DNA from 3 places in the Bacillus paranthracis genome. Region 3 is predicted to be linked to each of the others. Evidence: riboswitches for the same ligand, from Rfam matches in the RefSeq annotation. Region 3 holds a riboswitch; each other region holds the start of a gene.

Region 1 (4,599 bases), 710 kb from region 3:
CATAATCACTTAGTACAATATTGGTTGCCCCAAATGTATTTGTTTCAATAATATCCGCTCCAGCTTCAATATAGGCTTTATGAATCTTTAAAATAACATCTGGTCTTGTTTCTACTAAATACTCATTACACCCTTCGTACTCCTCTCCTCCGAAATCTTCCGCAGTTAAATCCTCTTGCTGGATCATCGTTCCCATTGCACCATCTAATAGTAAGATGTTATTTTGTAATTTTTCTTCTATACATTTCATCAATTAATACCTTCTTTCACTTCTTGCTTTTCTCTCACATATTTAACAAGATGTTCTGTAATTTCATATTTTAAAAATGGTGTAATAAGATAAATGCCGTTAAAGTATTTCATCGCCGCATCGATTAATTCTTGAGAAATACGAATCCCTTCCTCAATTGCTGCCTCTTTCGTTTCATGTCCATCCATTCTCTCTCTTACTGCTTCAGGTAAAGTAATACCTGGCACCTCAAAATGAAGAAAATCTGCATTCCGTTTACTTATTAATGGCATAATCCCAATAAAAATAGGTTGTTCTAAATGCTTTGTCGCTTCATACACTTCTTCAATTAACGCGATATCATAGATTGGCTGCGTTAAGAAATATTCTGCTCCAGCATCTATTTTCCGTTCCATTCGCTTAACCGCTGCTTTTAAATGTCTTACATGCGGGTTAAATGCACCGCCCACAGAAAACCTTGTTGCCGGTCCAATGGATTTCCCTAAAACGGAACGCCCATCGTTCATTTCTTTAATCATTTTAATGAGCTCGATAGAGGACAAATCATATACAGAAGTGGCACCTGGAAAATCACCAACGCGCGCTGGATCTCCAGTTAAAGCTAACACTTCTTCCATGCCTAACGCTGATAATCCTAGTAAATGAGATTGTAGTCCGATGACGTTATGGTCTCTACATGTTAAGTGCGTCAATACCGGAATATCATGCTTCGTTAATAATGCTCCCATTGCCATATTCGAGATACGGGGCGATGCTAATGAATTATCTGCTAGAGTAATAGCATCTGCTCCAGCTCTTTTCAATGCTCTTGCGCCTTCAAAAAACCGCTGCGTATCTAACGTTTTTGGTGGATCTAATTCCACTACTACGGTCGTTTGTTTTTTTGCTTTCTCTGCTAAAGTGACATGAGCTTTTGAACGTTTCTCATGTGTATGAACTACTTTCGGTCTTTGAACCGTATCCTTTTCTATTACAGGCGTAACATTTAGAGTAGCACGTTTCATACTTTCAATATGCTCTGGAGTCGTGCCACAACAACCGCCCAATAACCGAATACCTTGCTCAATAAATTTCGGTGTCATCGCTTCAAAATAAGCTGGACTTCCCTCATATACGTATCGTCCCTCTACATAATTTGGGAGACCTGCATTTGGATATGCTGACAAGTAACCATTTTTCGGAATCGATATCATTTTAAAAGCTTCCGTCATATGAAGTGGCCCTAGTTGGCAGTTCAATCCAACAACATTTGCACCGTAATCTAAAAGTTGTTTTAATATTTCATTTACATCATTTCCATTTTGAGTCGTACCCGCCTCATGTAACGCCAATTGCGCTACAATTGGAATATTTGTTTCTTTTCGTAACACCTGGACAGCATGAAGTAATTCAAACTCATCATAAAAAGTCTCTAATAGCAGTCCATCAACCTGTTCTTCTAATAATGCACTTGCCTGTTCCAGTAACATAAATTCTCGCTCCATATCAGTTGTCGTAACCGCCCCGATATGTTTCATACCACCAATTGTGCCTAAAATTGCATTTCTGTCTGTAACAGATGCTTTCGCCAATTTTACTGCCGCTCTATTAATTTCAGTAACTTGATTTTCTAATCCATACATACGTAATTTCGCTTCATTTGCTCCGTACGTATTTGTTTGAATCACATCTGCCCCAGCCGCTACATATTGCTTATGAATCGATATAATTAAATCTGGATCAGATATATTCAATTCTTCAAAACTACTTTGCAAACCATGTGAATGTAATAACGTCCCAACCGCACCATCACCTATTACAATTCCTTTTGATAATAAATCTAGTAATTTCACAAATCTCCCTCATTTCTATCAATATAAAAACCCCCCTCTTCACTTTGAAGAGGGGGACATAATCGATCCTCCTCTTATTATGCAAAACATTCGTTTTGCAGGTATTAGCACCGTTTCAAACATTTCGTTTGAAGGTTGCCGGGTTTCACAGGGCCTTTCCCTCCACCGCTCTCAATAAGAGTTTGTCTTTATTATTTTATTTATGTAGCTAAAAGGAAATGCGTTCCCCTTTTAACAATGTTTGTTAATTTTTTTATAAATTTAGCACGCACAAATACAAAAGTCAATGACACTTGCGGAAAAATAAAAATTATTTAAAATAAAGTTGCAATTCAATTATCTTTTGTTGTAAAGTTAAAAACATAATAAAATTTCATACGAACATTCTTATCTAGAGAGGTAGAGGGACTGGCCCTATGACGCCTCAGCAACCATTAACATTTGTTAATAAGGTGCTAATTCCAGCAAATTGTGAAAGATTTGACAGATGAGAAGAAGACTCTATTCAAACCGAAAGCCTTCTTCTTAGAAGGCTTTTTTATTTTATATTCAACTAATGGTTCAATTTAAAAAGGAGGAATTTTCACATGTCAACTATCGAAACAAAATTAGCGCAAATCGGAAACCGGAGTGAAACTACAACAGGAACTGTTAATCCACCTGTTTATTTTTCAACTGCTTATCGTCACGAAGGAATCGGTAAATCTACTGGATTTGATTATTCACGAACTGGAAATCCAACGCGCGGCCTATTAGAACAGGCAATCGCAGACTTAGAGTGCGGCGAACAAGGTTATGCCTGTAGTTCAGGGATGGCAGCCGTTCTTCTTGTCCTTTCCCTATTCCGCTCTGGAGACGAACTTATTGTTTCTGAAGATTTATACGGTGGCACTTATCGATTATTTTCTGAGCACGAAAAAAAGTGGAACGTTCGATGTAGATACGTAAATACACAATCTATTAAACAAATTGAGCAAGCCATCACAACGAAAACGAAGGCTATTTTCATAGAAACTCCAACTAATCCATTAATGCAAGTTACCGATATTGCCGCTGTTGCAACTGTAGCGAAAAGACACGGACTACTTCTTATTGTAGACAACACATTCTACACACCTTATATACAGCAGCCATTAACAGAAGGTGCCGATATCGTACTTCATAGTGCAACGAAATATTTAGGTGGTCATAACGATGTACTAAGCGGACTTGTCGTTGCAAAAGGAAAGGAACTTTGTGAGGAAATCGCTCATTATCATAATGCCTCTGGTGCGGTCTTAAGTCCATTTGACTCATGGCTATTAATCCGTGGTATGAAAACGTTAGCGCTTCGCATGAGACAACATGAAGAAAATGCAAAAGCAGTTGTTGCTTATTTAAATAATGAGGATGGGGTAACAGATGTATTTTATCCTGGAAGAGGCGGCATGATCTCGTTTCGTCTGAAAGATGAAACATGGATTAATCCATTCTTACAATCTTTATCCTTAATTACATTTGCCGAAAGTCTCGGTGGTGTTGAAAGTTTAATGACATATCCAGCAACACAAACACACGCTGATATTCCTGAAGAAATTAGAACAGCAAACGGTGTATGTAATCGTCTTCTTCGATTTTCCGTTGGTATTGAAAATAGTAACGATTTAATTCAAGACTTACAGCAAGCCATTAAACTTGTAAAAGAAGGTGTAAGAATATGAGTTATTCTATAGATACACTCTTACTGCACAACCAATATAAACATGACTCGCAAACAGGAGCTGTTAACGTTCCCATCTATAACACATCAACATTTCACCAATTTGATGTAGATACGTTCGGGAAATATGACTATAGCAGGTCAGGCAATCCAACTCGTGAAGCTCTTGAAGACATCATTGCTTTATTAGAAGGCGGAACAAAAGGATTTGCCTTCGCATCAGGAATTGCAGCGATTTCTACTGCATTCCTCCTCCTTTCACAAGGTGATCACGTACTCATTTCAGAAGACGTATACGGAGGAACTTATCGAATGATAACTGAAGTTCTCTCCCGTTACGGTGTTTCACATACATTTGTTGATATGACCAATTTAGAAGAAATAAAGCAAAACATTAAGCCAAATACAAAACTCTTTTATGTAGAAACACCTTCCAATCCACTTTTAAAAGTGACAGATATTCGTGCTGTTTCTAAACTTGCAAAATCTATTGGCGCCCTTACTTTTGTTGATAATACATTTTTGACACCACTATTCCAGAAACCACTTGACCTTGGCGCTGATGTCGTTCTTCATAGTGCCACAAAATTCATTGCCGGTCATAGTGATGTTACTGCCGGATTAGCAGTTGTAAAAGATACCGATCTCGCTCAAAAACTTGGCTTTTTACAAAATTCATTCGGCGCTATTCTAGGCCCGCAAGATTGTTCTCTCGTACTTCGTGGTCTAAAAACATTGCATGTACGTCTTGAGCATTCAGCTGCTAATGCCAATAAAATTGCACACTATTTACAAGAGCACGCTAAAGTTCAAAATGT
Region 2 (4,599 bases), 1.8 Mb from region 3:
TGTTTAGCTAGAGGCAGTGTCATCGTATTTAATGCACCTTTACTTAAGCCGTATGCAATGGACCCTGTAAAACCAAGTCTTACTTCAGCTGATGAAATGTTAATAATGCGCCCTTCTGCTCGTAGTAACGGTAATGTTTGCTGAATTAAAAAGAATGGCGCCTTAATATTTACGGCCATAATTTCATCAAAAACTTCTTCTGTCGTATTTTCAATCGTCCCTTGTGTACCTATCCCTGCATTGTTTACTAAAATATCAATCTCTGATGTACCAACTCTTATTTGTAATTCATTCTTTAATTGTTCTACTAGCTTTTTGACATTATCAATTGAATTGAGATCTGCTTCAATTAAGAACGCCTTTCCTCCATTAGATTCAATCTCACGAATTGTTTCATCTGCAGCTGCTTTATTTCGACCGTAGTGAATTGCCACTAATGCACCGTCGTTTGCCAATCTCATCGCAATCGCACGACCAATTCCGCGACTCGCCCCTGTTACTAACGCTACTTTCCCATCAAGATTCTTCATTTTTTCCATCCTTCCTAAATTTACGTTTGATAAAAACCTATACTTATATTTTTATGTAAAAACCAATTATTTTAAATATAGATTTATAGGTAATTTAGCTCGTTCACTTATGATATTATAGTTATAGTTTGTGATTCACTTTAAAAAATAAAATAAGGAGGCTACACAATGCAAAATGCAGTAAAACTAGATGAAATCGACCATAAAATAATGAACTTGTTGTATGAAAATGCAAGAATTTCTGTTTCAGAAATAGGACGAATTATATCCATGACGCAACCTGCTGTAAAGGAGCGTATGAATAAACTTGAAGATCAAGGAGTTATAGCGGCTTACCGAACGAAATTTGAACCTTCTAAAATTAATAAAAACATTCAAGCATTCATCATGTTTAAAACGAGCCAATGCTCTGATTTTATCCAATATTGTAATGCCGCTCCTGAAGTAACAGATTTATATCGAATTAGCGGGGAATTTAATTATATGATGAAGGTCATGAGCGATTCGATGGATTCTCTCGCTGCATTTTTAGACTCTTTAATGCAATTCGGCTTATCGTCTCCTTTAATTGTTTTAAAGAGTGAGTTTGAGGAAAAATTGTCGTTCTAATAAAGTGATAGGCACCAGCTTTCCAAAAAAGAAAAAGGAGTGGATCATCCACTCCTTTCAATCACCTATCCCTGATTCCTCTGCGCCTCTCTAAACTCCTCCTTCACCTTCTCTAACAACCCTTCTTCTGTAATTAATCGATACGCCGTATTTGCTAATGCTTTTGCCGATGTAATTAATGCTTTATCCCCTAATTCTGAACGCGCTGCTTCTCTAAATTCATTCGTATGTGCAATTAAGTCATCTGGGCCGATTTTAATGTACGGGTGAATGGTTGGTACGACTTGACTTACGTTTCCTGCGTCAGTTGAGCCGATGCCGAGTCTTTCTTTACGGTTTACATCCTCACCTAGTAATTCCAGTTCTTCGGCTACGATATCGTTATATGTTTTTGTTACGAGTAGTTCATCGATTTCATTTTGGAATTGATGGATTTTTACTTTTGTGCCTGTTGCTAGTGCTGCCCCTTGTGCGATATTTTTTACTTTTTCTGTTACTTCCGCACATCTTTTTCTCGTTGCAGCACGGATGAAGAATCTTGCTGCGGCGTAGTCAGGAATAATGTTAGGTGCTTTTCCGCCTTCTGTAATCACGCCATGAATTTTCACGTCTGACGGAAGTTGTTGGCGAAGTGCGTTAATACTGTTGTACAGCTGAATCACCGCGTCTAATGCGTTAATCCCTTCTTCAGGTGATGCTGCGGCGTGAGCTGTTTTTCCGTAAAAATGAAAATCAAGTGGATCGACTGCTAGTGAAGGACTTGTTGTCGCTGTTTTTCCGCTCGGATGAATCATAAGCGCTGCATCAATATTATTAAACAAACCTGCCTTTACATAACTCGATTTTGCGCTACCGTTCGGTCCTCCTTCTTCAGCTGGTGTTCCGAACACAACAACTTCCCCGCCAATTTCTTCAAGCGTTTCTGATAATGCAATTGCTGCTGCAACGCTAATTGTGCCAATTAAATTGTGACCACACGCATGGCCAAGTCCTGGTAAAGCGTCATACTCAGCTAAAAATGCGATTGCTGGTCCTTGTTTCCCTGAACTTTTTCGCGCAATAAATCCCGTTTCATGTCCAGCTATATTGTGCTGCAACTGAAATCCTGCACTACCTAGCAATAAACTTAACGTTCTAGATGCATAAAACTCTTGGTTACCAATCTCCGGATTCCCATGAATATCATGACTTGTTTCTATGTACTTTTCCTTATTTCTTTCGATACTCTCTTCAATTTTTTTTCTTTGTGACGCTACTCCTGTCGCTCCCATTTTTCTTCCTCCTTTTATTTTCACGTAAAAAAGCCTCTTTCTAAAAGATAGAAAGAGGCTTCTGTATATACAGTCAAATTGAGCTTCTTTCTTATCTTTCAAGTTACCTTGCTGGAATTGGCACAGTATTCATAACGAATCCGCTGCCGAGGTATCATAGGGCCAGTCCCTCCACCTCTCGTGATAAGAATTTTCATAAAATTATATTAAATTACATTCATTCTAAGTTCATTTCAAATAAAAGTCAAGGAATTCCTATCCGAATTTACCGAATATCTAAAAACCCTTTTAATACACCAATGGTTTCTGGTGCTTGCAGTCTTGCACATACGTACGGAAATTCTGTACTACCTTCAAACATCATTTGAGATGTAAGGGGTGCGCCTGCCCAAAAGATTTCATCATCGATTACTAGGAACGGGAATGCTTTATTTTGTCTTTGTAACTTTACATTTTTCAGTGGAACTGGTCCATCACTATACACCGTTATTTGCGCATTTGTACGCATTAACGCTTGCCATACTCGTTTATCTACTTGTTTCGTACTTGGAAGTGAAATAATGATTTTTCGTTTTGCTGCTAAAATATCTTTTAATACCCCTTTCGTTTCCTCAAGATTCATTTCCATAAACCAGCGTAATCGTTTCGATATTTTCCGTTCCCACAATTGTCTTGATGTCGTGCGATCATACACATCTCCGTGGCGTTCTATATGAGCCGTTAATTGTGACAACGCTTGTTTTCTCGATAAATTTTTGCGCATATAGTGGCAATCTGATAATTGAATAAACTTCCCTCTCGCTCTTGTCACTGCTACATTGACGAGGCGATGGTTTTTATGGTCAAAGAATAATACGCCAGGTCGTTCTTGCGGATAACTATCTACTGTATCAAAAATCATCATATCTCTTTCAGATCCTTGGAACTTATGAACTGTCGCTGCTAAAACAGGTATGTTTTGGTATTTCGTTCTCTGTAACATTTCTCTAATACACGTTGATAAAAAGCGAGACTGCGCTCTGTAAGGCGTCACAACACCAATGGATTGCACACCATCTAACAGTCCGATTAACATCATTTGCATTGCTACTAAACCAGACATAATGTTAAAACGAGATCCTGAAGCAGCGTCTTTTAACGAAAAAGCTCCCATTTGGCTCGTATCAAATAAAACACTCGCTTCATTTGCGAACGGTTGTAGTTTCGCAAGTTCTTTACGCTCGGAAACAGACGGATGATCGTATACTCTATTTTTATAAATAAACGAATTCGTAAACTTCGATATATCCGCATGCATACGTCTTTGTTCCTGCAACATAAACAGGTTCGGATGTGCTTCTGATTTATTAACAGACTCCACAATCCCGGCATGGTAAAACATATCTTCGCCAAGCCATTTTCGAACGAGTTCATGGTTTGCCATCGCAATTGGAGGTAACTGTAAAAAGTCACCACAAACGACGATACGTTTTCCAAGTGAAGCAGCTAATGCAATTTGCGGAACAAACGCCATACTCACTTCATCTACGACAACTAAATCAAATGTACGCTCATAAATAAGTGAATCAATAGCACATTTCGATAAAGTCGCACCAATCACTTTCGCATTTTCAATATATTCTTTTTCTACTTCTTTAATTTTCGCTTTTTGCTTTCGAAGATCACTTTCTATCTCTTGTATACGCTTCTTATCAGCAGATGTTGCTTTATACGATAAAATCTTTTCACGAAGCTCTTGTCGTGTCTCTTCTAAATAGAGTCTCTCCTCACCCCAAGACCCGTTCGTCGTTTCAACTAACTTCGACGCAAGTAACGTTTCATGATTTCGTATATGTTCGTGTTGACTATAACCGTAACGAACAATTTCACCAGGCGTCCATTTCTTTTTCTTTTCAATTTGCTTTGTTACTTCACTCATTAATACGTCCACTGCTGCATTACTATGAGCTAACACAAGTACCGACTTTCCTTTTTGATAATGAGCCGAAATAATACGTGATAAATTGTAAGACTTCCCTGTTCCAGGTGGTCCCCATACGTACGTTGTCGGATTATAAAACGAGCGATACGCCAATTCATTTTTCGGATTTTTCATCTTCTCAATATGTTTCGGACTACTCGTCCCATCAACAAGACGCTTTATACGATTACGTTTCAGCTTATCTTTACGCGCTTCCTTCAACCTCTCT
Region 3 (4,599 bases):
TATAGGAATGAATGTTTTTCGATAAGGTTTCATGGGGCTTTGTAATCTGAACGAGCCGCTTGCGCTTTTCATTATGATCCAGCTCCAGCAGCTAGATTGTTCGGTGGCTTCACTTCTTCCTGCAAGGCAAAAAGCGCCTTTACGTCAGAAGCTCCATCCCCCTCACAATCTGAACGAGCCGCTTGCGCTTTTTATTATGATCCAGCTCCAGCGGCTAGAACAGTCGGTCATTTCACTCCTTCACTTGAGGCAAAAGGCGCCTCTAGTTCAGGAGTTCGGGTGTCCTCCTGTTCTGAACGAGCCGCTTGCGCTTTTCATTGTCTAGCTCCACCTCCTAGCCCTTCATGTCTAAGAACCTTCCGCACGAGAAGACAAAAAGCGTCTTCTGTGCGAAAGAACCTTAGCCAACAGGGCTAAGCAGTCGGTTCCGCTTTTCTTTTGCAAAAATAAACAGGAAACAACATGAAAATAACGAATATACTATATACTAAGTTAAAGGTTGTATAGTATATGGTGATCGGGTGATGACATATGATTTATGTAGAAAAAGTCATTATTGTAGAAGGTACATCAGATAGAAGAAAGATTGAATCTATTATTCGTGAACCGGTGGAAATTGTTTGTACAAATGGTACAATTGGTTTGTCGAAAATGGATGAGCTCGTTGATCAGTTTTTTGATAAGGAAGTGTATGTGCTAGTGGATGCTGATGATGCTGGAGAAAAGTTAAGGAAACAGTTTCGAAAAGAATTTCCGCAAGCAGAGCATATTTATATTGATCGCTCGTACCGGGAAGTGGCAACAGCGCCATCTTCACACTTAGCAAATGTATTATGGGGAGCTGACATTGACGTTTATACAGAATATTTACGGTAAGGAATGATAGAAGTGATTGACTGGACAGGAGCCGAAGCTACAGCCTTAATAGAGAATGAAGAAAAAACAGTGTTATATGTATATACTCCAATGTGTGGAACATGTCAATTAGCAAAAAAGATGTTAACAGTCGTTGAGATGACAATTGAAGACCTCAAAATTGGAATGTTAGATTTAAATTATGCTCCGCATTTCGCGAAAGAGTATGGAATTGAAAGTGTACCTTGTTTACTTGTTTTTGAAAATGGGACACTCATGAAGAAGATATATGCATTTCATTCGGTTGAATATTTATATACGGAATTAAAGTAGGCGGCAAAGTTTTTGCCGCCTCGACATATTTCTTGGGAAATATGTCGAGATGCAGGGTGGTTACAGTATTTGTCGAGCGAAAGTAACAGGATTGCTCTTTAGTGAGAGGGAATGGTATGTAATAGAAAGTGATATGAAGGATGTGATTTAGAGTGGAATTATATTCTTTGCTTCAATCATTTGTAAATTACGCTAATGGTCAATATCATTTAGAGCCGCTTTTAAGACAAGGAGAAAAAACTGTTAATTTCCGCTTTGGAGATGAAAGTTGTTCGTTACAAATTTCAAGAGATTATATAGAACTGTTGAAAGAAGAAAGAGGAACGGAGCAAATCGTTTGTGTAGATGAAGAAGATGTAAAACAATTGGTGAATGGCAATGTACGATTGCAAACGTTAATGAACGATGGACGTATACAATATTCGGGAACGTATCGAACGATGTTATTAATTGAATCGATGTTTCATATATGTAAACCGATGTCAGTGGGCGCTTAAAATTCTGAAGTTTCGTTTTTTACAAAAATTTCTGTTGACATGGTGTGTGGATATTGATACAATTCAATTCATAAAATATAGACAATTTCATAAATTACAAATCAGACGAAAATGTAATCTGATTTCTCTTATCAAGAGAGGTGGAGGGACTGTGCCCTGTGAAGCCCGGCAACCGTCAACTTATGTTGAAATGGTGCCAATTCCTGCAAAGCAAATGCTTTGAGAGATGAGAGAGAGGGATAATGTTGTTATATACGCATATAAACCTTTCTGCTTCTCTAAAGCGGAAAGGTTTTTTTGTTGTTTGAATGTGGAGGACATTCAAATAATAAAAGTAATGAGAACGGTGGACTACACGCATCAAAAATAAAAAATTGCGGAGTCGACCTAAACAAAAAAGGGGTGATACACCATGATTCTATTAGAGAATGTAAAGAAAATATATAAAGCAAAAAGCGGTGATGTCACTGCTGTAGATAATGCCAATTTAAAAATAGATAAAGGTGAAATATTTGGTGTTATCGGATATAGTGGCGCTGGAAAAAGTTCTTTAATTAGATTGTTCAATCAGTTGGAGAAACCAACTTCTGGCCAAATTACAATTGCAAATCGTGTCATTTCAGCAATTACAGGAAGCGAACTTCGTAAGGCAAGGCAAGAAATCGGAATGATTTTTCAGCACTTCAACTTACTTTGGTCACGAACTGTACGTGAAAATATCGAGTTCCCACTTGAAATTGCAGGTGTTGATAAGGCGAAGAGAAGAAAACGCGTTGATGAGCTAATTCATCTTGTTGGATTAGAAGGAAGAGGAGACGCGTATCCATCTCAGCTGAGCGGAGGGCAAAAGCAACGCGTTGGGATTGCAAGAGCATTAGCTAACAACCCACAAGTACTTTTATGTGATGAAGCGACGTCAGCTCTTGATCCAGAAACGACAGATCAAATTTTAGATTTACTATTAGATATTAATAAGCGTCTCGGCTTAACAATTGTACTTATTACACATGAGATGCACGTAATTCGAAAGATTTGTAATCGTGTTGCGGTAATGGAGAAAGGGAAGATTGTAGAAACAGGTCCAGTACTTGATGTATTCCGTAATCCACAGCAAGACATTACGAAACGATTTGTACAGCAGTTAACGGATTCTGAAGATACAAATGAAACGATTGAAAGTTTAATTGAAAAATATCCAGATGGAAAAGTAATTCGTTTGCAGTTTATCGGTGAAGCGGTAGAAAGACCAGTACTTCAAAGGTTAATGCAGCGCAGTGATATAGAAGTTAGCATTTTGCAAGGAAATATTGCACAAACGAATAACGGCTCTTACGGTAGTTTAGTTGTTCATTTAAATGGTGAGGAAACAGCGATTCAGCAAGCAATAGAGGGAATACATCAAGATCAAGTAGAGCTGGAGGTGATTGCACATGGATAAATTACTCACAAATGTTGATTGGAATCAAATGTTAGAAGCAACGGGTGAAACGTTATATATGACGGCAATCGCAGCTCTTGCCACATTTGTTTTAGGACTCATTTTAGGATTGTTACTCTTTATGACAGCGAAAGATAATTTATGGGAAAACAAAGCGGTTAACACGGCGATTGGAGCGTTCGTAAACATTTTCCGCTCGATACCGTTCATTATTTTAATCATTTTATTAATCCCATTCACAAAGATTCTGCTTGGAACAATTCTTGGAGCGAGTGCAGCACTTCCAGCTTTAATTATTGGAGCGGCACCGTTTTACGCGAGAATGGTTGAAATCGCCCTTCGTGAAATTGATAAAGGTGTAATTGAAGCTTCAAAAGCGATGGGAGCAAAAACAAGCACAATTATTTTGAAGGTGTTAATTCCAGAATCGTTACCAGCATTAGTATCTGGTATTACGGTTACGACAATTGCTTTAGTAGGCTATACAGCAATGGCGGGAGTTGTTGGTGCTGGTGGCCTTGGAACACTTGCTTATTTAGAAGGATTCCAACGAGGAAATAACGACGTAACAATCGTTGCGACAATTTGTGTATTACTAGTTGTATTTTTCATTCAATGGATTGGTGATCGTGTAACGACTCGAATAGATAAACGATAATAAAAAACGGGAGGATGTTTCAAATGAAAAAGTTATTACTTACAGCACTTATTTCAACTTCTATTTTTGGGTTAGCTGCTTGTGGCGGCAAAGATAAAGATGAAAAGAAACTTGTTGTTGGTGCTTCTAACGTACCGCACGCTGAAATTTTAGAAAAGGCAAAACCGTTACTTGAGAAAAAAGGAATTGAATTAGAAGTGAAAAAATTCCAAGATTACGTGTTGCCAAATAAATCGTTAGCAGATAAGGATTTAGACGCAAACTATTTCCAACACATTCCGTATTTAGAAAAAGAAATTAAAGATAAAAAATATGATTTTGAAGTAGCAGGAAAAATTCATTTAGAGCCAATTGGTGTATACTCTCAAAAATATAAAAGCTTAAAAGAGCTTCCAAACGGAGCAACAATTATTATGAGTAATTCAGTTGCTGATCATGGACGTGGTTTAGCAATTTTACAAAAAGAAGGCATTTTAAAAATTAAAGATGGGGTAGATCCAGTTAAAGCAACTCCAAAAGATATCGCGGATAATCCGAAAAACTTAAAATTCAAAACGGATATTGAGCCTGGTTTATTACCACAAGTGTATAACAATAAAGAAGGCGACGCTGTTCTAATTAACTCAAACTATGCAATTGATGCGAAGTTAAACCCAGAAAAAGATGCAATTGCAATTGAAAGTAATGATTCACCATACGCAAACGTAGTAGCTGTTCGTAAAGGCGATAAAGATAAGAAAGAGATTAAAGCTCTTGTAGAAGTATTACATTCTAAAGAAATCGAAGACTTCATTAATAAAGAATATAAAGGGGCAGTT

What was found. A riboswitch is a leader RNA that binds a small molecule or an ion and turns the genes downstream of it on or off. The one in region 3 is predicted to bind S-adenosylmethionine.
Region 1: it holds a riboswitch for S-adenosylmethionine, as region 3 does, so the genes downstream of both, metI (cystathionine gamma-synthase/O-acetylhomoserine thiolyase) here and NLJ82_RS24485 (methionine ABC transporter ATP-binding protein) in region 3, are expected to answer to the same signal.
Region 2: it holds a riboswitch for S-adenosylmethionine, as region 3 does, so the genes downstream of both, NLJ82_RS15130 (M20 family metallopeptidase) here and NLJ82_RS24485 (methionine ABC transporter ATP-binding protein) in region 3, are expected to answer to the same signal.

What each region holds. Positions count from the first base shown of each region.
Region 1 is NZ_CP101135.1:3,996,632-4,001,230, forward strand. It holds gene metH (methionine synthase) at 1-250, opposite strand, end outside; gene NLJ82_RS20690 (bifunctional homocysteine S-methyltransferase/methylenetetrahydrofolate reductase) at 250-2,082, opposite strand; SAM riboswitch class I at 2,154-2,263, opposite strand; SAM riboswitch class I at 2,467-2,576, shown strand; gene metI (cystathionine gamma-synthase/O-acetylhomoserine thiolyase) at 2,670-3,782, shown strand; gene metC (cystathionine beta-lyase) at 3,779-4,599, shown strand, end outside.
Region 2 is NZ_CP101135.1:2,952,426-2,957,024, forward strand. It holds gene NLJ82_RS15120 (SDR family oxidoreductase) at 1-530, opposite strand, end outside; gene NLJ82_RS15125 (Lrp/AsnC family transcriptional regulator) at 699-1,139, shown strand; gene NLJ82_RS15130 (M20 family metallopeptidase) at 1,205-2,410, opposite strand; SAM riboswitch class I at 2,499-2,600, opposite strand; gene NLJ82_RS15135 (AAA domain-containing protein) at 2,676-4,599, opposite strand, start outside.
Region 3 is NZ_CP101135.1:4,704,644-4,709,242, reverse strand. It holds gene NLJ82_RS24500 (toprim domain-containing protein) at 532-876, shown strand; gene NLJ82_RS24495 (thioredoxin family protein) at 880-1,188, shown strand; gene NLJ82_RS24490 (hypothetical protein) at 1,341-1,685, shown strand; SAM riboswitch class I at 1,811-1,918, shown strand; gene NLJ82_RS24485 (methionine ABC transporter ATP-binding protein) at 2,098-3,123, shown strand; gene NLJ82_RS24480 (methionine ABC transporter permease) at 3,116-3,781, shown strand; gene metQ (methionine ABC transporter substrate-binding lipoprotein MetQ) at 3,805-4,599, shown strand, end outside.